4 regions of the Nonomuraea sp. CX421 genome follow, and region 2 is predicted to be linked to each of the others. Evidence: riboswitches for the same ligand, from Rfam matches in the RefSeq annotation. Region 2 holds a riboswitch; each other region holds the start of a gene.
What was found. A riboswitch is a leader RNA that binds a small molecule or an ion and turns the genes downstream of it on or off. The one in region 2 is predicted to bind cyclic di-AMP.
Positions count from the first base shown of each region.

Region 1: it holds a riboswitch for cyclic di-AMP, as region 2 does, so the genes downstream of both, AC5L3X_RS02330 (C40 family peptidase) here and AC5L3X_RS21315 (C40 family peptidase) in region 2, are expected to answer to the same signal.
Region 3: it holds a riboswitch for cyclic di-AMP, as region 2 does, so the genes downstream of both, AC5L3X_RS04605 (hypothetical protein) here and AC5L3X_RS21315 (C40 family peptidase) in region 2, are expected to answer to the same signal.
Region 4: it holds a riboswitch for cyclic di-AMP, as region 2 does, so the genes downstream of both, AC5L3X_RS25620 (CHAP domain-containing protein) here and AC5L3X_RS21315 (C40 family peptidase) in region 2, are expected to answer to the same signal.

Region 1 covers NZ_JCADBK010000001.1:498,673-503,538, reverse strand. The annotation lists gene lysX (bifunctional lysylphosphatidylglycerol synthetase/lysine--tRNA ligase LysX) at 1-623, shown strand, start outside; gene AC5L3X_RS02340 (cytochrome P450) at 684-1,766, opposite strand; gene AC5L3X_RS02335 (LuxR C-terminal-related transcriptional regulator) at 2,050-2,262, shown strand; gene AC5L3X_RS02330 (C40 family peptidase) at 2,326-3,366, opposite strand; cyclic di-AMP (ydaO/yuaA leader) riboswitch at 3,372-3,520, opposite strand; gene AC5L3X_RS02325 (amino-acid N-acetyltransferase) at 3,778-4,335, shown strand; gene AC5L3X_RS02320 (RDD family protein) at 4,433-4,866, shown strand, end outside.
Region 2 covers NZ_JCADBK010000011.1:142,039-146,904, forward strand. The annotation lists gene AC5L3X_RS21300 (C40 family peptidase) at 1-685, shown strand, start outside; gene AC5L3X_RS21305 (LysR family transcriptional regulator) at 693-1,571, opposite strand; gene AC5L3X_RS21310 (class I SAM-dependent methyltransferase) at 1,642-2,334, shown strand; cyclic di-AMP (ydaO/yuaA leader) riboswitch at 2,600-2,755, shown strand; gene AC5L3X_RS21315 (C40 family peptidase) at 2,814-3,410, shown strand; gene AC5L3X_RS21320 (DMT family transporter) at 3,574-3,987, opposite strand; gene AC5L3X_RS21325 (DMT family transporter) at 4,061-4,420, opposite strand; gene AC5L3X_RS21330 (MarR family winged helix-turn-helix transcriptional regulator) at 4,466-4,866, opposite strand, start outside.
Region 3 covers NZ_JCADBK010000002.1:334,191-339,056, forward strand. The annotation lists gene AC5L3X_RS04590 (roadblock/LC7 domain-containing protein) at 1-87, shown strand, start outside; gene AC5L3X_RS04595 (hypothetical protein) at 134-505, shown strand; gene AC5L3X_RS04600 (alpha/beta fold hydrolase) at 502-1,341, opposite strand; gene AC5L3X_RS04605 (hypothetical protein) at 1,388-2,158, opposite strand; cyclic di-AMP (ydaO/yuaA leader) riboswitch at 2,344-2,479, opposite strand; gene AC5L3X_RS04610 (DUF5302 domain-containing protein) at 2,645-2,845, opposite strand; gene AC5L3X_RS04615 (rod shape-determining protein) at 3,051-4,055, shown strand; gene AC5L3X_RS04620 (YkvA family protein) at 4,186-4,575, shown strand; gene AC5L3X_RS04625 (DJ-1/PfpI family protein) at 4,603-4,866, opposite strand, start outside.
Region 4 covers NZ_JCADBK010000015.1:154,603-159,468, forward strand. The annotation lists gene AC5L3X_RS25605 (ABC transporter substrate-binding protein) at 1-353, opposite strand, end outside; gene AC5L3X_RS25610 (RNA polymerase sigma factor) at 604-1,845, opposite strand; gene AC5L3X_RS25615 (YciI family protein) at 2,002-2,430, opposite strand; gene AC5L3X_RS25620 (CHAP domain-containing protein) at 2,617-3,279, opposite strand; cyclic di-AMP (ydaO/yuaA leader) riboswitch at 3,291-3,427, opposite strand; gene AC5L3X_RS25625 (Gfo/Idh/MocA family protein) at 3,547-4,500, opposite strand; gene AC5L3X_RS25630 (aldo/keto reductase) at 4,519-4,866, opposite strand, start outside.

The DNA of each region.
Region 1 (4,866 bases), on a different contig from region 2:
ACCAGAAGGCCGTGGTGGCGGCGCTGGGCACCAGCGTGGTGGTGCACGAGGGCGTCGAGGTCGACCTGGGCATCTCCGAGTGGCCGCGGGTCACCCTGTACGGCTCGGTGTCCGACGCGGTGGGCGAGGAGATCACCACCGACACCCCGCTGGAGCGGGTCCGCGCGCTGGCCGACAAGCACGACGTGCACTGGGACGCCAAGTGGGGCCAGGGCAAGCTGGTCCAGGAGCTGTTCGAGGGGCTCGTCGAGCACACGATCGTCCAGCCCACGTTCGTCATGGACTACCCGCTGGAGACCTCCCCGCTGACCCGCCAGCACCGCGACAACCCGCTGCTGACCGAGAAGTGGGACCTCATCGGCTTCGGCAGCGAGCTCGGTACCGCCTACTCCGAGCTCATCGACCCGATCGAGCAGCGCCGCCGCCTGGTCGAGCAGTCGCTGCTGGCGGCGGGCGGCGACCCCGAGGCCATGCAGCTCGACGAGGACTTCCTGCAGGCCCTCGAATACGGCATGCCGCCGACCGGCGGCATGGGCGCGGGCATCGACCGGATGATCATGGCCTTCACCGGCCGCAACATCCGCGAGACCATCCTGTTCCCCCTGGTCAAGCCCACCCGCTGAGCGTCAAGCCCAGCGTTGAGCGTCAAGCCCAGCGTTGAGCGTCAAGCCCAGCGTTGAGCGTCAGGCCCGCACGCTGAGCGCCCGCACCGGCAGGCTCGCGAGGCCGCGCAACACCAGGTTCGCCTTGTACGGCGGATCAGGATCGACGAGCTCCAGCTTGGGCGCCGCCCGGGCCAGGGCCCGCAGCGCGATCTCGCCCTCCAGCCGGGCCAGCGTCGCGCCGAGGCAGAAGTGGATGCCGAGCCCGAAGGCCAGGTGCCTGCCCGGGCCGCGCGTGGGGTCGAACCGGTCGGGGTCCGCGTACTCCGCCGGGTCCCGGTTGGCGGCGCCGATCAGCGCGAGCACGGGGGTGCCCGCCGGCGTCGGCGTGCCGCCCAGCTCCGTGTCCCGCAGCGCGGACCTGAGCGTCAGCTGGACCGGCGGGTCGTACCTCAGCACCTCCTCGACGACCTCCCGGGGGTGTTCGGCGGCCAGGGGCAGCGCGCCGTGCCGCAGCAGGGCGAGCACGCCGTTGGCGATGAGGTTGACGGTCGTCTCGTGACCGGCGACAAGGAGCAGAACACAGGTGGCGAGCAGCTCGGCCTCGGTCAGCTCCTCGACCTGGGCGAGCGCGCTGAGCAAGTCGTCGCCCGGCCGGCTGCGCCTCTCCTTGATGAGCCCCCGGAAGTAGTCGCCGAACTCCAGCCGGGCGCGCTCGCTCTCCGACATCAGCTCGGTGGACAGCAGCGGGTCAAGGCCGCGGGCCAGCGCCTCGCTCCAGCCCTGGAAGCGTCCGTGATCATCGGCGGGCACACCGAGCATCTCGGTGATCACCATGACCGGCAGCGGGTAGGCGAACCCGGAGACCAGGTCGCCCTCCTCGGGCAGCGCGGTGATCAGCTCGGCGGTGATCGCCTCGATCCGCGGCCGGAGCCGTTCGATCATTCGTGGGGTGAAGGCCCTGCTGACCAGGCCGCGAAGGCGCGTGTGGTCGGGCGGGTCCATGCGCAGGAACGATGGCACGCGCTGCTCCGGATCGGCCGTCCTGAGCGGATTGGAGTCGTGGCCGAAGGCCGGGTGGCGCAGCAGGGTCGAGCAGTGCTCGTACGTGGTCGCCACCAGGAGCCCGCCCCGGGTGCGGAGCAGCGCGCCCTGCTGCCGCATTTCCCGATAGTGCGAGTAGGGATCGCGTAGAAACTCCGGATCGAACGGATCAAAACCCAGGAGGTCGGTCGCGCTCGTAGACGAGCTGTAAGGGTCACTGTGGCCGCTCATCGCGCTCCGAAGTGTAGCGACATATCACGAGTACTTCATATATAACGGATCATGTCAATGTATAGGTCAAGTGCAGGGATTATCGCGCTTGACGACCTTTCAGATATGCGTTTACCGTCTGCGGGACGAGCAGGTGGTTCGGGGAGAATCGCTGTTGGGGGGAGGGCTCCCGATGGATGTGCTCACCGAGGGTGTTGAGCTGAGCCATGCCGACTTAGCGTTGCTGGCGGAGCTTGCCAAGGGAGTCACGGTCGATCGGGTCGGCAGACGGCTGGATATCAGCGGCCGTACGGTCCGCCGCAGGCTGCGAGGGATCTGCGACCGCATCGGGGTGGCCACGGCGATCGAGGCCGTGGCCTGGGCGGCGCGCCGCCAGCTGATCTAGCGGAGAACCGGCGCCCGGTCGCCGGAGCCTCGCCGTGAGATCGGGTGCCCTGGGTGAAGGCGCTCAGTCGGCAATGCGTACGGCGCCGGCGAACGGCCGCCGGGCGATCGACGCGATGCGCACGACGTCGCCGGTGCGGGGCGCGTGGACCATCATGCCGCCGCCGAGATAGATGCCGACATGGTGCAGGTCGCTGTAGAAGAACACCAGGTCGCCCGGCCGCATCTCCTCTTTGGAGACATGCCGGCCGGCGGTCCACTGGCTGCCCGTGTAGTGCGGCAGCGAGATGCCGACTCGCTGGTAGGCGGCCATGACCAGGCCGGAGCAGTCGTAGCCGCTCGGCCCCTCGGCGCCCCAGACGTAGGGCTTGAGCTGCTGCGTCAGCGCCCACCTGGCGGCCTCGGCGGCCTTGCCGCTGCCCGCGATCGGCAGGTTGACCCGCACGGCGCGGGTGCCGGGACGGCCGGCCTCGCCGAGCGCGCGGTTGAACAGGTTGCTCTCGACCTTGGCGACCAGTGTCACGATCTTGTCGCGCTTGCCGCCGAGGTCGTCGACGAGTTTCCGCACCTCGTCGATGCGCGAAGCCGCACTGTCCCTGGCCTGCTCGGCCGTCGCCCTGGCCCGGTTGACCTGGTTGACCTGTTCGCCCTGCTGCTGCTCCAGGGCGTAGGTGGTGGCGGCGCGGTCGAGGAACCGCTCGGGGTCGTCGGAGCTGATCAGGGCCATGGCCCGGCCGAGGCCGCCGGTCATGTACTCGTTCTGGGCCAGCAGGCTGGCCTTGGCGCGCTTGGTGGCCAGGTCGGTCTCGCTGGCGGCCAGTGTCTTCTTCGCGGCCGCGGCCGACTTCTGGGCGGCCTTGAGCTTCTCGCGCTGGCCGTTGTACTCCTCGGTCAGCGTCGCGATCCGCGTGTGCATCTCCTCGACCTGCTTGGACAGCTCGCTGAGGGATGGCGTGGGATCGGCGGCGACCGGAGCCGCGGGGAGGGCGAAGACGAGCGCGGCGATGGCGGCGCCGAGGACGGCGAACCGGCGGGGCCCGGAATGTTCCGGGGGGCGGGCGTGCTCGCCCGCGATCTTCCTCCCGCGATCGCGCGTGCGCTTCACCGACCAGCTCCTCTCATCGACGCCTACCGGGTTAGCTGACGGGTTCGGGCCGGAGCAGCCCTACCGAGCGTCGCGCTCGGATTCACCCCAGTGGTGGTTGGCGGCCACCGGCGGGTCCCCGGCTCCCCCGTGGGGGATTGGGCGCGTCTCCACGCGGCGATCGCATGGGTGACATCGTCGCTGGACATTAGTGCACCTTGGGTTCTTGCTCAACCAGAACTGCCAACTCGGTTGAGATTGCGCCACCGATGGGTCACAAGGTGATGTCGGGCCCAGGCGACCCTGACTGATTTTATGCCGCGTTTGCCCCTGCTTGAGCTGGCCTTGTCCTTCTGGGAGTGACATGTCGGGAGAAGGGCAAGAGGAGAGATTTACGGGCGAGCCGTAATGCGATCTGTACTCTGGAGAGCCATGGAACAGGCCACCGAAGTGACGGTCCAGGACACCGGCATTCTCGTGCGCCGTGCCCGCACCGCCGATGTCAGGACCATCGGACGCCTGGTCGCCACCTACGCGGGCGCCGGGCCCCGCCTGCTGCGGAAGGCCACGGTCACGCTGTACGAGGACGTCCAGGAGTTCTGGGTGGCCGAGCGGTCAGGAGAGGTCGTCGGCTGCGGGGCGCTGCACGTGCTCTGGGAGGACCTCGCCGAGATCCGCACGGTGGCCGTGGACCCCGAACACCGCGGGCTCGGGATCGGTCACCGCATCGTCTCCGCGCTGCTGGGCACGGCCCGAGAGCTCGGCCTGCAGCGGGTCTTCTGTCTCACATTCGAAGTCGACTTCTTCGGCAGGCACGGATTCCATCCCATCCAGGGCACGCCTGTCTCCCCTGAGGTCTATGCCGAACTCCTGGCCTCGTACGACGAGGGTGTGGCGGAGTTCCTTGATCTCGAACATGTCAAGCCGAACACCTTGGGCAACACCCGCATGCTGCTCCACTTGACATCAGGTGACTCGGATCTTGACTAAGGCGAAAGGTGATTGTTGATACCTATGTCGATACGTTGGGCGACACAGGCATGTGTCCTGACACGTGCCACATGCGCACTCGAAGCGAGGTGACACGGTGAGCACAGGACAGCCACCGTATCCTCAGGACGAATCCGGCGAGAATCCTGGATCTCCTGAATACGGACAGCAGTACCAGGGTCGTCCCCATGGCGAGCCCGACCCCGATGTGACGGTCGTCGGCTACCGTGCCGACGACTACGGCCAGCAGCAGGGCCAGCCCCAGTACGGCCAGCAGGGCCAGTCCCAGCCGGGCTATGGTCAGCAGCCCCAGTACGGCCAGCAGGCCGACTACGGCCAGCAGGGCTATGGCCAGCAGGGGCAGCCCGGCTACGGCCAGCAGCCCCAGTACGGCCAGCAGGGTTACGGTCAGCAGAGCCAGTCCCAGCCCGGTTACGGTCAGCAAGGTCAGTCCCAGCCCGGTTACGGTCAGCAGGGCCAGTCCCAGCCCGGCTATGGTCAGCAGCCCCAGTACGGCCAGCAGTCGCAGTA
Region 2 (4,866 bases):
CTACAAGCTGGGCGGCGACATCACCTCCTGGCCCTCCATGGCCGGGACCGACGACCCCACCTTCCTGCTGGGCGGGCTGGCGCTGGCGGGGCAGATCTCCCAGGAGCGGGCCCAGAAGCTGACGGCCTTCGACAGGGAGAACCGCGGCCTCAAGGCCGAGCGCGACAAGGCCGAGGCCGCGCTGGCCGAGGCCGACAAGGAACGCGACGAGGTCCAGAAGGAACGCTCGGAGGTGCTCAAGCTCGTCGCCCAGCAACGCAAGCTGCTGGACAAGCTGAACGCCTACAACGCCGGCAACCCCAACAGCACCGGCATCAAGTACACCGGCCCCGCCTCGGGCAACGCCGCGGCCGTGCTCAGGTTCGCCTACGCACAGATCGGCAAGCCGTACGTGTTCGGCGGCACCGGCCCGCGCGGTTACGACTGCTCGGGGCTGACCCAGGCCGCCTGGCGCGCGGGCGGCGTCACGCTGCCGCGCACCACCTGGCAGCAGTACGCGTGGGGCGCCAGCCGCAAGGTCTCCACGAACGACCTGCAGCCCGGCGACCTTATCTTCAGCGAGGGCCTGGGGCACGTGGGCATCTACGCGGGCAACGGCCAGATGGTCCATGCCCCGCAGACCGGCGACGTGATCAAGGTCAGCAGCCTCTCCAGCCGCCGCATCGTCGGCGTCATCCGGCCCTGAGAGGCGCTCAGCGGGCCAGCAGAGCCACGAAGGCGGCCACGGCGGGGGAGGGCGTGGCGGACGGCAGCGCGGCCAGCACGCGGCGTGAGGGCAGGCGCGGAGAGGGACGCAGCAGGCGGATGTCGGCGCGGAGTGCCGCCCGGCCCGCGATCGACGGGTAGAGCATCACCCCCACGCCCGCCGCGACCAGCCCCTGCCTGCCGTTCCAGTCGTCGCACAGGTGGCTGACCCGTGGCGGGCCGCCCAGGGCGGTGGTGAGCTGCGAGAGGGGCCCCAGGCAGTCGGGGTGGGTGCCGTCGATCCAGGCCTCGTCCGCCAGGTCGCGCAGCCGTACGCGCTCGCCCCGGGCCAGCGGATGGGTGCGGGCGAGCGCGACGTGCAGGTCGTCCTCCATCAGCGGCACCAGCTCGACGCCCGGCCCCGGCTCGGGGTCCCAGGACGTCAGCAGCGCCACGTCGGCCTGTCCGGCCAGCAGTCCGGCGTACGGGTCGTCTGGGCCGCCCCGGACCGTCAGGGAGAGCTCGACGCCCGGGTGCAGCGCGGCGAAGGCGCGGAAGCGGTCGGGCACGTAGGCGGTGGCCGCGCTGGGGAAGGCCGACACCCGCACCCGCCCCGCGCCCGCCTCGGCGAAGGCGCGCAGCCGGGTCTCGAACAGCGTGACCCCGTCGAGGATCTCCGACGCCTGGTCGAGCGCCGCCCGCCCGGCGTCGGTGGGCCGTACCCCGCGCGGCAGCCGGTCGAACAGCCGCACGCCCGCCCGCCGCTCCAGGGTGGCGATCTGCCGCGACACGGCCGGCTGGGTCATCGAGAGCTCCCCGGCCGCGGCCGAGAAGGAGCCGAGCCTGCCCACCTCGTGCAGCACCCGGAGCGACCAAAGGTCAAGCATGCATGGAGCTTATGCCTTTCATGCCGAATCCGCAGTAGTGCGCATGCCTCGGCCGGTGGATGCTCGGCACATGGAGACGATCGACGACCATCAACTGGACTGGCTGGACGAGGTGCTGCCCGGTGGGCCCGTCCGGATCCTCGACGCCGGGTGCGGCGACGGCGGGCTGGCCGCCGCGCTGGCCCGGCACGGGCACGAGGTCACCGCCCTGGACATCTCGGCCGAGGCCGTCGCGGCGGCGCGGTCGGCCGGGGTGCCCGCCGTGCGGGCCGACCTGGCGAGTCATCGGGACGACCCGTTCGACGTGATCATCCTGTCGCTTTCGCTGCACCACATGAGCCCGCTGGAGGCCGTGCTCGACCGGGCGGCCGCGCTGCTGGCCCCCGGCGGGACCCTGGCGGTGGACGAGTTCGCCTGGGACCGGGCCGGCGCGGCGGACGCCGCCTGGTTCTACGACGCGGGCGCGCTGCTGGCCGCCGCCGGGCTCGCCGACTTCCCGCGCGGGCCCTGCCCGGACCCGGCCGGGCGCTGGCGGGCCGCCCACGCGGGATACGCGCGCGGTGACGCCATGCTCGCCGGGATCGCCGCGCGCTTCCGGATCGACGACGTACGGCGTCAGCCGTACCTGTCCCGCTACCTCGGCGGCAGGTTGGTCTCCGGCGCCGAGGAGGTCGCCGGAGAGCTGTGGCGGATCGAGCGCGAGCGGATCGCGGCCGGGACCCTCCAGCATGTGGGGCTCAGGGTGACAGCGCGACAGAAGTGACATTTGGGACCTGACACACAGGCGTTTCGTCAAGTGTGAGGAGGGTCACATTCTCATTACAGAACCCCCTGATAAACAGGGGCTCATCACCTTACTGACACCTTTATCGGATCTTTACAGCTTGACTCTGCCTTTGCTTGTTCGTGACAAAGCGGCGTAGGTTCTGGCGTCGCGGCGAACACGCCATGTTCGCCGCCCGCCGACATCGGTCCGCCGATGTGGTCGAGACAAAGATCCGCCGGTCGCCGTCCGCCTCGAACGCGAGGCCGGTGACCTGCCGAATCCGTGCAGCCAGGAGGCACGGAACCGGGGACCCAGCGATCCTTCGTGGATCAGGGGTGAATCGGCGCGCATCGCGCCGTAGGGCGACTTCCAGGCCCGAATCCGTCAGCTAACCCGGTAGGCGTTCGTGGAAGATCCAAGGAGAAATCCTGTCTACCTCGCAAAACCCCCGTCTGTCCCGCCTTGCCCTGAGTGGCGTGGCCCTCACGATGACCGTGACGGCCGGCGGCCTGGTGCACCCCGCTCAGGCCGAGGTGGCGACGGCGAGCGGCTCGGCCCTTTCCCCCGCGACGGCCACGACGGCCACGACGGGCGCCACGGTGCGGACCACGGCGCCCGCGCGGACCAACGCCGGATCGGTGACCGTCGCGTCCGGGAAGAACAAGACCGCGAAGAGTAAGACCGCGAAGAGATCGAAGGCCGCACGGCAGCAGGCGAAGGCCCGCACGGCCGTCGCCGTGGCCAGGAACCAGATCGGTGACCCGTACCGGTACGGCGCCACCGGACCCGGTTCGTTCGACTGCTCCGGCCTCGTCCAGTACGCCTGGAGGAAGGCCGGGGTGACGATCCCGCGCGTGACGAACAGCCAGTACGCACGCATCAAGAAGAAGGTCTCCTGGAAGAACCTCCAGCCAGGAGACCTGATGTTCTTCCGCGGGCTCGGTCACGTGGGCATGTACGTCGGCAAGGGCAAAATGATCCATTCGCCGAGGACCGGCTTCACGGTACGCGTCGAGAAGGTCAGCGGGTGGCGCAAGTCGTCGTTCGTGGGGGCGGTACGTCCCGGTCTGTGACCTGTAGGGCCGAATGGGAGCTGGCGGAATCTCAGCGGTCTGTCGCCGACTTGTCGTTCGCGGCAGACCGCTGGGATTCGCTCCGCCGAGTGACTCCCGGCCGCTCAGGAGGGAGACCCGGCTTCGGGTGAATGCCGGCGGTGCGACCGCGAACCTCCTGGGGTCACCGGTCGGTCACGGTTCGCGCGTCAGACGTGGACGCGGCTTTCCCGGCCTCGGGCTCGGGGCTGTCCGCGAGCTTCAGCCAGACGACCCCCGCGATGATCACTGCCAGCCAGAACGCTCGAGTGACAGTGAGTGACTCGTCGAAGAACACCGGGCCGAGGACGGCGGCGCCGACTGCGCCGATGCCCGCCCAGACGGCGTAGCCGATCCCGACGTCGATGTTCCGGAGAGCGACGCTGAGGCAGAAGAGCGTCAGCAGGAAGAACACGACGGCGGAGACGGACCAGCCCAGGACGGTGAATCCCGCGCTGCCTCCGACGCTGAGCGCGTAGCCGACCTCGAATGCTCCGGCCAGCAGGAGCACGAGCCACGCACCGGCCTTGGAACCGTGCTGTGCGCCTGTCGCGGTCATGGGGGTCAGTCCTTTCGTGATGCGGGAGTGTGGGGCGAGCGGGTGGTGCGCGGTGGGGACGCCGGATGGCTCATCAGGCCGCTCCACTGAGTTGCAGTCCGACGACGCCGGCGATGACGATGAGGATGCCGAGGAGCTTCCTCCCGTTCAGACGCTCGCCGAGCAGCAGTGCGCCGACGACGACGATCCCGACGCCTGCCACCGAGGTCCAGAGGGCATAACCGACGCCGACGTCGAAGGTGAGAAGTGCCAGGCTGAGGAAGAAGGTCGCGATCGCGCCGCTGACCAGGGTCGCGGCGGTCCACCACAGGTGGGTGAAGCCCTTCGCCTTGCTTGCCGAGAGGGCCACCGCGATCTCGAAGATCACGGCGACTCCCAGGTAGAGCCAGCTCATGGGTGTTCCTTTCGGGTAGATTCCTGCATGTACATGCATATGAGAACGCGTGATTCGGCCCCCGCGATCGGGCGCGGGGGATCGTCAGGGGACGACCAGGTTGCCGAGGTCGCTCAGAGCGCGGCTGAGCCGGCTCGCGTCGAGCTGCGGATAGTGCGCCGCCACGTGGCCGAGGAGTTCGCGAACCCGCTCCTCGTAAGGGCCGCGCACCTCCCGGACCAGGCCCTCTCCCTGCTCGGTGATGACCGCGTAGACCCCGCGCCCGTCGTCAGGGCAGATGTCGCGGCGAGTCAGGTTCTTCGCCTCCAGGCGACTCACCAGGCGTGTGACGGAGCTCTGGTTCAAGCCGACCCGCTGGGCGAGATCGTTCACGCGCAGCTCCTTGTCGGGAGCCTGGGCGAGGTGCGTCAGCGCGCGGTACTCCGTGAGCCCGACCCTGTGGGCGTCCAGGAGCCACTTGCCCAGACTCGCATCCACCGCCGACG
Region 3 (4,866 bases), on a different contig from region 2:
CGGCCCGGCACGAACGTCGGGCTGCTCCGGCTGGAGGGCCGTAAGACGGCGGCCGCTGTCGGCCGCCACGCAGCACGGATCCGATGACCGATCGGACGACCGATCGGACGACCATCAACGAACGGAGGAAGACATGGCCAGCATGGACGTCTCTCTGAAGGAGATGATGACGATCGACGGCTCGCTCGGGGCCGCGATCGTCGACCACGGCAGCGGCATGGCGCTCGGCGCGCTCGGCGGCTCCAAGGAGCTGGATCTGCAGGTCGCCGCCGCGGGCAACACCGAGGTGGTCAAGGCCAAGCTGCGCACGATGGACTCGCTCGGGCTCAAGGACTCGATCGAGGACATCCTCATCACGCTCAGCGGCCAGTATCACATCATCCGTCCGATCAGCGGGCGCGGCGGCAAGGGGCTGTTCCTCTACCTCGCCCTCGACCGGGGGCGGGCCAATCTGGCGATGGCCCGCCACCAGCTCCGTGGCATCGAGGAGAAGCTGGACGTCTAGCCAGCGGTCAGCTTGGCGATGGCGCCCACGATGTCCGGCCACAGCGGCCTGGGCAGATCGTGGCCCATGCCGGGGTAGGTCAGTAGCGTGGCGCCGGGGATCGCCGCGGCGGTGGCCTGCCCGCCGGCCAAGGGGACGAGCTGGTCGTCCTCGCCGTGGATCACCAGACTGGGGACACCGACCCCGGCCAGCGCCCCGGTGCGGTCGGGCGAGACGAGGATCGCGGCCAGCTGCCGGGCCGTCCCGGCCGGGTCGTAGCACCGGTCGAAGGCCAGGCCGGTCAGTCTGGTGAGGCGCTCGCGGTCCAGCTCGTAGCCGGGCGAGCCGATCACGGTCCAGGTCTCCAGCGCCCGGGCGAGCGCCGTCTCACGGTCGGGAGCGGGCGGCGCGAACAGCACCGCGCCGGCCGCGGCCGTGGGCTGGGCCAGTCCAGGCCCGGGGGTGGACATGATGGAGGTGAGGCTGGACACCCGCCCGGGGTGGCGGATCGCCAGCGACTGGGCGATCATACCGCCCATCGAGGCGCCGACCACGTGGGCGGCCGGCCAGCCGAGCGCGTCCATCAGCCCGGCGGCGTCGTCGGCCATGTCGTCCAGCACGTACGACGAGGACGTCCCCAGGTCGGGGACGCCCTCGTCGTGGAAGTGCGTGGACAGGCCGGCGTCGCGGTTGTCGAACCTGACGACGTGGTGGCCCTGCTCGGCCAGCAGCTCGCACAGGTCGTCGTCCCAGTGGATGAGCTGGGCGCCCAGCCCCATGATCAGGAGCAGTGGGCGCCCGCCGGGCGAACCGAAGCTCTCGTACGCGATCTCGATGCCGTTCACGGCCGCACGCATGGTCACGAACCTAGAATGGCATTCTAGTCGGGGCCGGTAAAGCCCGTCAGCTCTTGATCGAGCGGATGTGCTCGCGGCCGGCGTAGGCCACGCCGCCCACGGTGGCCAGCCCGCCGACCAGGGCCAGGATCCCTGCCGTGTCCGCGGTCTCGACGTCCGGCTCGGGAGCGGCGTCCGGCTCGGGAGCGGCGTCCGGCTCGGGAGCGGCGACCAGGCGGCCGGCCGAACCTGGGGCGCTCTTCTGCTCGGTGCTCTCCTCGGCCAGGATCTCCGGCGGCTGGGCCGGGTTCCGGTCGATCCGGGACCAGGCGCCCGTGGAGAAGGCGACCGGGTGGTTCTTCTTGCCGACACCCTTGCCCCACTTGGTGATGACGTAGTCGACCTTGATGTGGCCCTGGCCGCCGATGCCGTCGACGCCCAGCGTGCGGGAGTTGAACGTGCCACCGGTCAGGTCGGCGAACGTCTTGGCGTCCAGGTCGAGCATGATGCCGTTGTTCGACGGGTTACCGGGACCCCGGTCGCCCACGAAGAACGGCATCTTCTTGCCCTTGTAGACGACATAGCCCTCGGTCAGCAGCGGCCAGCTCGGGCTGGCGGCCAGCTTCTTCTGCATCGGCTTGCCACTGGCGGGCAGACCGGTGTCACCGGCGCGGCCGGAGGAGTCATCCCAGAAGTAGGAAGCCGTGGTCGACCCCTGGAGCAGGACCTTCGCGTCGTCACCGGTGTCGGCGTGCGCCGTGCCCGTGCCGATGGCGAGCGCGGTGAGCGCCGCGGCGGTGACCAGGGGGAGGGTACGTTTACCAAAGCGAACGGCCATGAAGTGGTAGATCCTTTACCTCAGGAAGCAGGGAAACGGCACTCCACTCAGGAGGCGTAGCCGGGCGAAGGACGCCTGCGGGCGCTACGCGGGGAGCGCGAGAAAGTCTGCGGAGAAGTGCCGCTCAGTGGTCGGCTTGCGCCTTTGCGCGAGGTGGGGATGTGCGGGGGTGCTTCACGATAGGGTCGTCCTCTCCATCTCGCCTACCGGGTTAGCTGACGGGTTCGGGCGTGGAGATGCCCTACCGGCACGAGTGCCGGATTCACCCCAGAAAGGTGGGTCCCCGGTTCCCGCCTGAGCGGGATTCGGCGCCAGCCGGCCGCCGCTTCCTGGACGAAGCGACCAAGTCACCAGCTGGTAACTCCAAAAGACTAACCCAGGAATCGGACATACGCAATGAAAGCCCCATGAAACGGGCTAAGATCTACCCGAGACGGCAAAGAGAAGGGGGGCACGGCGTCCCGTACCCCCCGAAAACGTCAGGTCTCAGCCACCGCTCTTGCGTCTGAACGATCGCTTGTTGGCAGCCGGACCGTGGGCCCCGTGAATCTTGGACTGGTCGGCGCCCCTGCCACCCGCGCCCGAGTCGGCATGCTGGTTGCGCTTGCGCTCCAGCGCCTCGCGGAACTTGCGCTTCATCTCGTCCTCGGGAGTCTCGCTGACTTCCGGCTCCGGTGTTTCCGCCATGAGGACCTCCTGGTGTTGGGGACAAATCAAAGCTTCGCATGGTCACGCCCGTGACGCGAAACCGGCCACGCGAACCGCGCGTCTCCCGCCGGACAGGGGCCCAGCGCGCGATGCGGCACGCACGCTGCGTGGTCGTGCCCCGCGAAGAATCTCCCTTATGTGGCGTTGAGGTGTGGTTCATCCCGGTTAGACCACTGAGGTGGCGTTGAGCCTGTTCCGTCTCATGGGCCAGGACCTGGCGGTGGATCTCGGCACAGCCGGCACGCGGATCTACTCCCGGGGCAGGGGCATCGTGCTCGACGAGCCCTCGCTCGTCGCGCATCACCCTCGTACGGGAAAGATCGTGGCGTACGGGGCGGAAGCCGACGATCTGGACGGTGAGACCCGGCTGATCCGGCCCGTCTGGGGGCAGGGCACGTTCGACCGCGACTTCACCCGGCGGATGCTCAAGCACTTCCTGCGCAAGGTGCACGCGCACCCGTACGCCCGGCCGCGCGTGGTCATGGCCCTCCCCGACGACTCGACCGCCGTCGAGCGCCGCGACCTGCAGGACCTGGCCTTCGAGTCGGACGCGCGGCAGATCTACCTCGTCCGGCACGGGCTGGCGGCGGCCCTGGGTGCGGGTCTGCCGCTCGGCGAACCGGCCGGAGTGATGATCATCGACATCGGCCACGCATTCGCCCGGATCGCGGTCGTCGCCGGTGGCCAGGTGGTCGCCGCCCGGACGACGAGAAGCGGCGGCGACCACGTGAACGACTCCATCGCCCGCCTCGTCGAGCGCGACCACGGCCTGATCGTGGGCGACGGCGCCGCCGAGGCGGCCAAACGCGGCCTCGGCCCCGCCTGGAAGCCGCTCGACCGGCAGGTGACCGTGCACGCCCACGCCCCCGAGACCGGGCACGAGAGCCAGGTCACGCTGACGGCCCAGGAGATCTACGAGGCCACCTCACAGCCGGCCGACCTGATCGTCCGGGCCGCGATCGGCACTCTGGACGGATGTCCCGCCGAGGTCGTGGCCGACGTGGCCGTCCACGGCGCGGTCCTGCTCGGGGGCGGCTCCCTGGTCTGCGGTCTGAGCAGACGGCTGCGCGCCCGGCTCGGCGTCCCCGTACGGCGCGCCGAACGCCCCCGGGAGTCGGTGACCCTCGGTCTCGGCCGCTGCGCCGACGACCTGGCCCTGGCCGCAAGCCTGCACGCCATCCACCCGTAAGCCGGTGTCAGGCCGCTCCGGGGTTGAATGAATCTGCGCGGGCACCTGGGACGTGGCTGCTGCGAGAGTGGACGTCGCCGGCGGGAGCGGGCGGAAACAGCGGCCAATGTCGTGGAGAGGCGGACGGGCGATGCGCGGCTGGTTGATCGGTCTGGTCGTGGGTGTGGCCTGTGTGGTGCTGTGCTGGGCGGTGCTGGCGGTGCTGGCCCGCCGACTGCCGCCGGGCACCGCGCGGGATCTGGCCGCGTTCGTCCCCGACTGCCTCACCACGGTCCGCAGACTGCGCCGGCACCCCCAGGTGCCGCGCCGGGCCAAGGTGGCCATCGTGTTCGCGGGCATGTGGGTGGCCAGCCCGATCGACCTGATCCCCGAGTTCCTGCCGGTCATCGGCCCCCTGGACGACATCGTGGTGGTGGCCCTGGCGCTGAGGTACGCCGCCCGGCAGGTGCCCCGCGAGGTGCTGCTGGAGGCGTGGCCGGGCGAGCCACGCCTGCTGCTCAGGCTGATCGGGCAGCGCTGACCCGTACCCGCGCCGGGAGGCCGCTGGTCAGATCGGCGGCTGTGGGTCGTACTGGATGTAGTGCCTCACCTGCCGGGCCCTGTCGACCCCGGAGAGGCGGGCCACCAGGTGGAGTGCCATGTCGATGCCCGCCGACACCCCCGAGGAGGTGACCATGTCGCCGTCGTCGACGAACCGGTCCTCGGGACGGACCTCGATCGTCGGGTCGAGCTCGCCGAGCAGGTCCAGGGCGCCCCAGTGGGTGGTCGCCGGGCGGCCGGCGAGCAGACCGGCCGCGGCGTACACGAGCGA
Region 4 (4,866 bases), on a different contig from region 2:
CGGGCGGCCATGAGGCCCATCGCGCCCTCGTCGATGCCGACCACGTCACCCGCGCCTGCCCCCGCCTGGAGGCGCTGGAGGAGCTGCGGCAAGTAGACGTCCTCGAAGCGGTCGGTCAGGTTCTGGTACTTGATCTGGATGTTCGGGTGCTCGGCGTTCCACTTCTTGACCGCTTCGTCATAGCCGAAGTTCTCGCCGCCGCCGAAGGTGTGCACGTTGATCGTGACCGGCTCGGCGGCCGCGGCGCTGCTCTGTGACGCGGCCGGAGTGGAGCTGCCGCCGCCGCACGCGGCGGTGACTGCCAGAGCGGTGAGCGCGACACCGGCTACTACAAAACGCTTGTGGTTCGTCATTCCGTACCCCTCTTGGGTGTGGCTGTGGGAGGTGCGTCGCGGCTTGCGACCGCGGGTGGGAAAATCTTTGGGAGCGCTCCCACAAAGAGTGCCTGTACGGCGTCCGGGCGTCAACGTCCCGAAACGGAACCGTTACCGATGAGGCGTTTTGACACCATAAAAACGGACTCTAGCTGCGAAACATCTCAAAAAGGTTGCTGGGAGCGCTCCCATCCCATGGGCACCGTTTGTGCCCAACCCGGACAACTGCCTAGGAGCAGGCGCCGGCCCGGTCGAGCAGCAGCCTGCGCTCGCGCTCGTTGCGCGTCAGCGAGGCCGCCCGCTCGAACTCCGCTCTCGCCTCGGCCAAGCGCCCCAGCCGGGCCAGCAGGTCGCCGCGCACACTCGGCAGCAGGTGGTAGCCCTTGAGCGACGGCTCGCCGGCGATCTGGTCGACCAGGTCCAGCCCGGCCGCCGGGCCGTAGGCCATGGCGAGCGCGACCGCCCGGTTCAGCTCCACGACGGGCGAGCGCGCGAGCGGCGCCAGCTCGTCGTACAGCGCGGTGATGCGCTCCCAGTCGGTGTCCTCGGGGGTGAGCGCCCGGGCGTGGCAGGCCGCGATGGCCGCCTGCAGTGTGTACGGGCCGCGCGGGCCGGCGAGCTCCTCGGCCCGGTCGAGGGCGGCCAGCCCGCGGCCGATGAGCAGGCGGTCCCAGAGCCCGCGGTTCTGGTCCATCAGCAGGATCGGCTCGCCGGACGGCCCGACGCGCGCCCGCGCCCGCGACGCCTGGATCTCCATCAGCGCGACCAGCCCGTGCACCTCGGCCTGCCGGGGCATCAGCCCGGCCAGCACCCGGCCGAGCCGCAGCGCGTCGTCGCACAGCGCGGGCCGCATCCAGTCGCCGCCGGCGGTGGCCGAGTAGCCCTCGTTGAAGACGAGATAGATCACCTCCAGCACCGAGGCCAGCCGCCCCGCGAGCTCATCGCCCTGCGGCACCTCGAACGGGACCTTCCGGTCGGCCAGCGTTCGTTTGGCCCGCACGATCCGCTGCGCCACGGTGGGCTCGGGCACCAGGAAGGCCCGGGCGATCTCGTCGGTCGTCAGCCCGCCGAGCACCCGCAGCGTCATCGCCACCCGTGCCTCGGTCGACAGCACCGGATGGCAGGCGGTGAACACCAGCCGGAGCAGGTCGTCCTCGATCTCCTCGACATCGGGGAGCTCGTCCTCGCCGTCGAGGTCGCGGCCGAGCTCGACCAGCTTGCGCTCGTAGCGCTCCTGGCGGCGCAGCAGGTCGACGGCGCGCCGCTTGGACACCGCCATGAGCCAGGCGCCCGGGTTGCGCGGCACGCCCGACTCCGGCCACTGCTCCAGCGCCGCGACCAGCGCGTCCTGCGCGAGCTCCTCGGCCAGGCCGAGGTCGCCGTGCATCATCCGGGCCAGCCCGGCGATGAGGCGGGCCGCCTCGATCCGCCACACCGCCTCGATCGCCTGATGGGTCTCGGAAGCCGTCACCGGCCCATGAGACCAGCCCCCGGGCCCGCCCGCAACCGCGCCCGCGACGCGTCCGTCCGGCCCGGAATCTCGTGCCGGCCCGGAATCTCGTGCCGGGCCGCGATCTCGAGACGGCCCGCGGGCCCGCCACCGGCCAGGCGTGGCGGGGCGACGGGATCAAGCGCCTTCGTGGCCCTCCAGGGACCCGCGCAGGGCGCGCTCGCGCTCGGCGGTCTCGGGCGACATCGACTCCGGCGGCAGGTCGGTCGGGTCGAACACCTGCCACACGTGCAGGCCAACGCCCTCGTGCCCGCCCGGGACGGGGACCCGCATCGCCCATTCAAGGGCCTCCTCGCGCGACTTGACCTGGATCAGCCAGAAGCCGGCGATGAGCTCCTTCGCCTCGGTGAACGGCCCGTCGAGCACGGTCGCCCTGCCCCCGCTGTAGGCGATGCGGGCACCGTGCGAGCTGGGGTAGAGCCCCTCGGCGGCCAGCAGGACCCCGGCCTTGACCAGCGACTCGTTGTACTCGGTCATCGCGTCCACCAGCTCCTGGCTGGGCATGACGCCGGCCTCGGTCTCCTCGTTGCCCCTGCCAACGATCATGAACTTCACGACGCCGACCTCCTTCGTCCGTTGCCGGGGCCCCGGCCGGACCCCGCGCTCACCAACGCGTCGAACTCCGTGCCCGCGAATCGACACGTCTCGCCAGGATTGTTCCGGAGAAGCGGCGAGCGCGCGCCCGAGGGGGAGTGGGGCGCGCTCGCCGGAAGGGGGAGGCGGAAAGGAGGGTCAGGCCGCGTACGACGGGTAGCCGTAGCCGACGACCTGCCACTTGGGCCGGACCCGCTCCTCGACCTTGCCGTTGCCGGTGTTGCCCTCGATGGTGGTCAGCGTGCCGTTGCCGTTGTCCTTGACGACGAAGCCGACGTGGTTGATCGAGCCGATGCTCTTGCTGCCGCTCCAGGCGAAGAAGACGACGGCGCCGGGCTCAGGGGTGGTGCCCCAGCGGCCCTGGTCGGCGAACCACTGGGCGTGCGTCACGGTGTAGGCGTCCCAGCCGATCTGGGACCGGGCGCCGGCGTTCTCGCCGACCCAGGAGACGAACATCGCGCACCAGGCGGCGTTGAGGTAGGCGGCCCGGTTGCCGCCGTCACGGGCGATCGTCTCGGCGGCGCGCTGCGAGTCGGCGTACCACTTCTGGAACTTGGTGCCTCCCCCGTAGGCGTTCTCCGAGATGCCGATCTGGGACCTGGCCAGGGCGAGCACCTGATCCGCCGTCACGCTGACCACGTCGGCCTTGGCCGGGGTCTCCGCGCCGGCGCCCGCGTGCTGGGGGGTGTCGGCGGAGGCGGGGGCGACGACGCCGAAGGCCGCGGTGGCGGTGAGGGTGACGCCCAGGGCGGCGCGGGCGGCGTGGCGCCTGAGGGTATGGGAAAGACGACTGACGGCCATCGGTGGGGGACTCCTCGCTTCCATACCGCTTACCGAGTTAGCTGACGGGTTCGGACGTGGAAGCTGCCCTACGGCACGATGTGCCGATTCACCCCAATGAGACCTGGGTCCCCGGTTCCGCGAGAGGCGGATTCAGCGGTCGCAGGTAGATCCTGCGATGTTCTTGTCGATGGAACGGCAACGAACCGATAAAACGGACGTATGCCGCGAATGCCCCATAAGGTAATACAGCGGGCAAGGGGATGACAAGGTGGGTAACTGCCCTGGTCAGGAAAGTTGTCGGCGAGCCGCCGCGAGCAGCCCCATCATGGCGAGGCTCTCGTCAAGGGGCATGATCGCGCTCTCGGTCCGCCCGGCGGCCAGCGCGTCGCGCACCTCGCGCACCTCGCCGGCGTATCCGTTGTCCTCGGGAGCGAGCTCGTACGTCTCCGATTCGATCGACGGCCCGCTCAGGGTCATCCGTCGCGGCGCCCAGAACGGCGCCTCGATGTCGGCCCGCATCCCGGTGCCGACCACGTACGCGCTGTTGGGCAGGGCACCCAGTAACGAGACCTCCACCAGCGCCCGCCTGCCGCCCGGGTAGAGGAGCACGCCCGCCGCCTCCGCGTCCACGCCCGACGGCGCCAGCGACCCCGTCATCCGCAGCTCCGGCGGTGTCCCCAGGAGCAGCTGAGCCAGCCCGAACGGGTAGATCCCGAGGTCGAGCAGTGCCCCGCCGCCGAGTTCCGGAGCCCAGAGCCGATGCAGCGGGTCATACGGCGAAGCGAATCCGAAGCTGGCGTGCACGGAGCGCAGGTCACCGAAGCGCGGATCGGCCGCCAGCCGCTGGATTAGCGGGTTGAACCGCATCCACATGGCCTCCATCAGGAAGACGCCGGCCTCGCGGGCCAGCCGCACCATCCGCTCGGCGTCGGCGAGCGAGGCGGCCAGGGGCTTCTCGCACAGCACCGCCTTGCCCGCGGCGATCGCGGCCTCGGCCACCTCCAGGTGCTGGGCGTGCGGCGTCGCCACGTAGACGGCGTCCACGGCGGGATCGGCGCACAGCGCGGCGTACGAGCCGTGGGCCGACTCGGCGCCCAGTGCCGCGGCCAGCGCGCGTGCCCGGCCGAGGTCGCGCGAGCCGACGGCCGCCACCCGCATCCCCGGCTCCGCCGCGATGACCGCCCCTACGGTCCTGGCGATGCCGCCGGTCGCCGCGATTCCCCATGAAAGATCCCTCATAAGGAGGGATCGTAATCTTTACCCCCTGTTGAACTGATCCGGGTCGGGTCCGAGCCGTTTCCCGATGTTCATCGCCCCGATAGCCGCGATGTCCTCCTGGTCGAGGACGAAGTCGAAGACGCCGAAATTCTCCTTGATCCGCGACGGCGTGACCGACTTGGGGATCGCCACGTTGCCCAGCTGGATGTGCCAGCGGAGCACGATCTGCGCCGGGGTGCGGTTGTGCTTGTCCGACAGCACCCGCAGCGCGCGGTCCTCCAGCAGCCCCCGTCCCTGCCCGAGCGGGCTCCATGCCTCGGTGAGGATGCCGTTGGCCTCGTGGAACGCCCGCAGCTCGCGCTGCTGCAGGTAGGGGTGGAGCTCGAT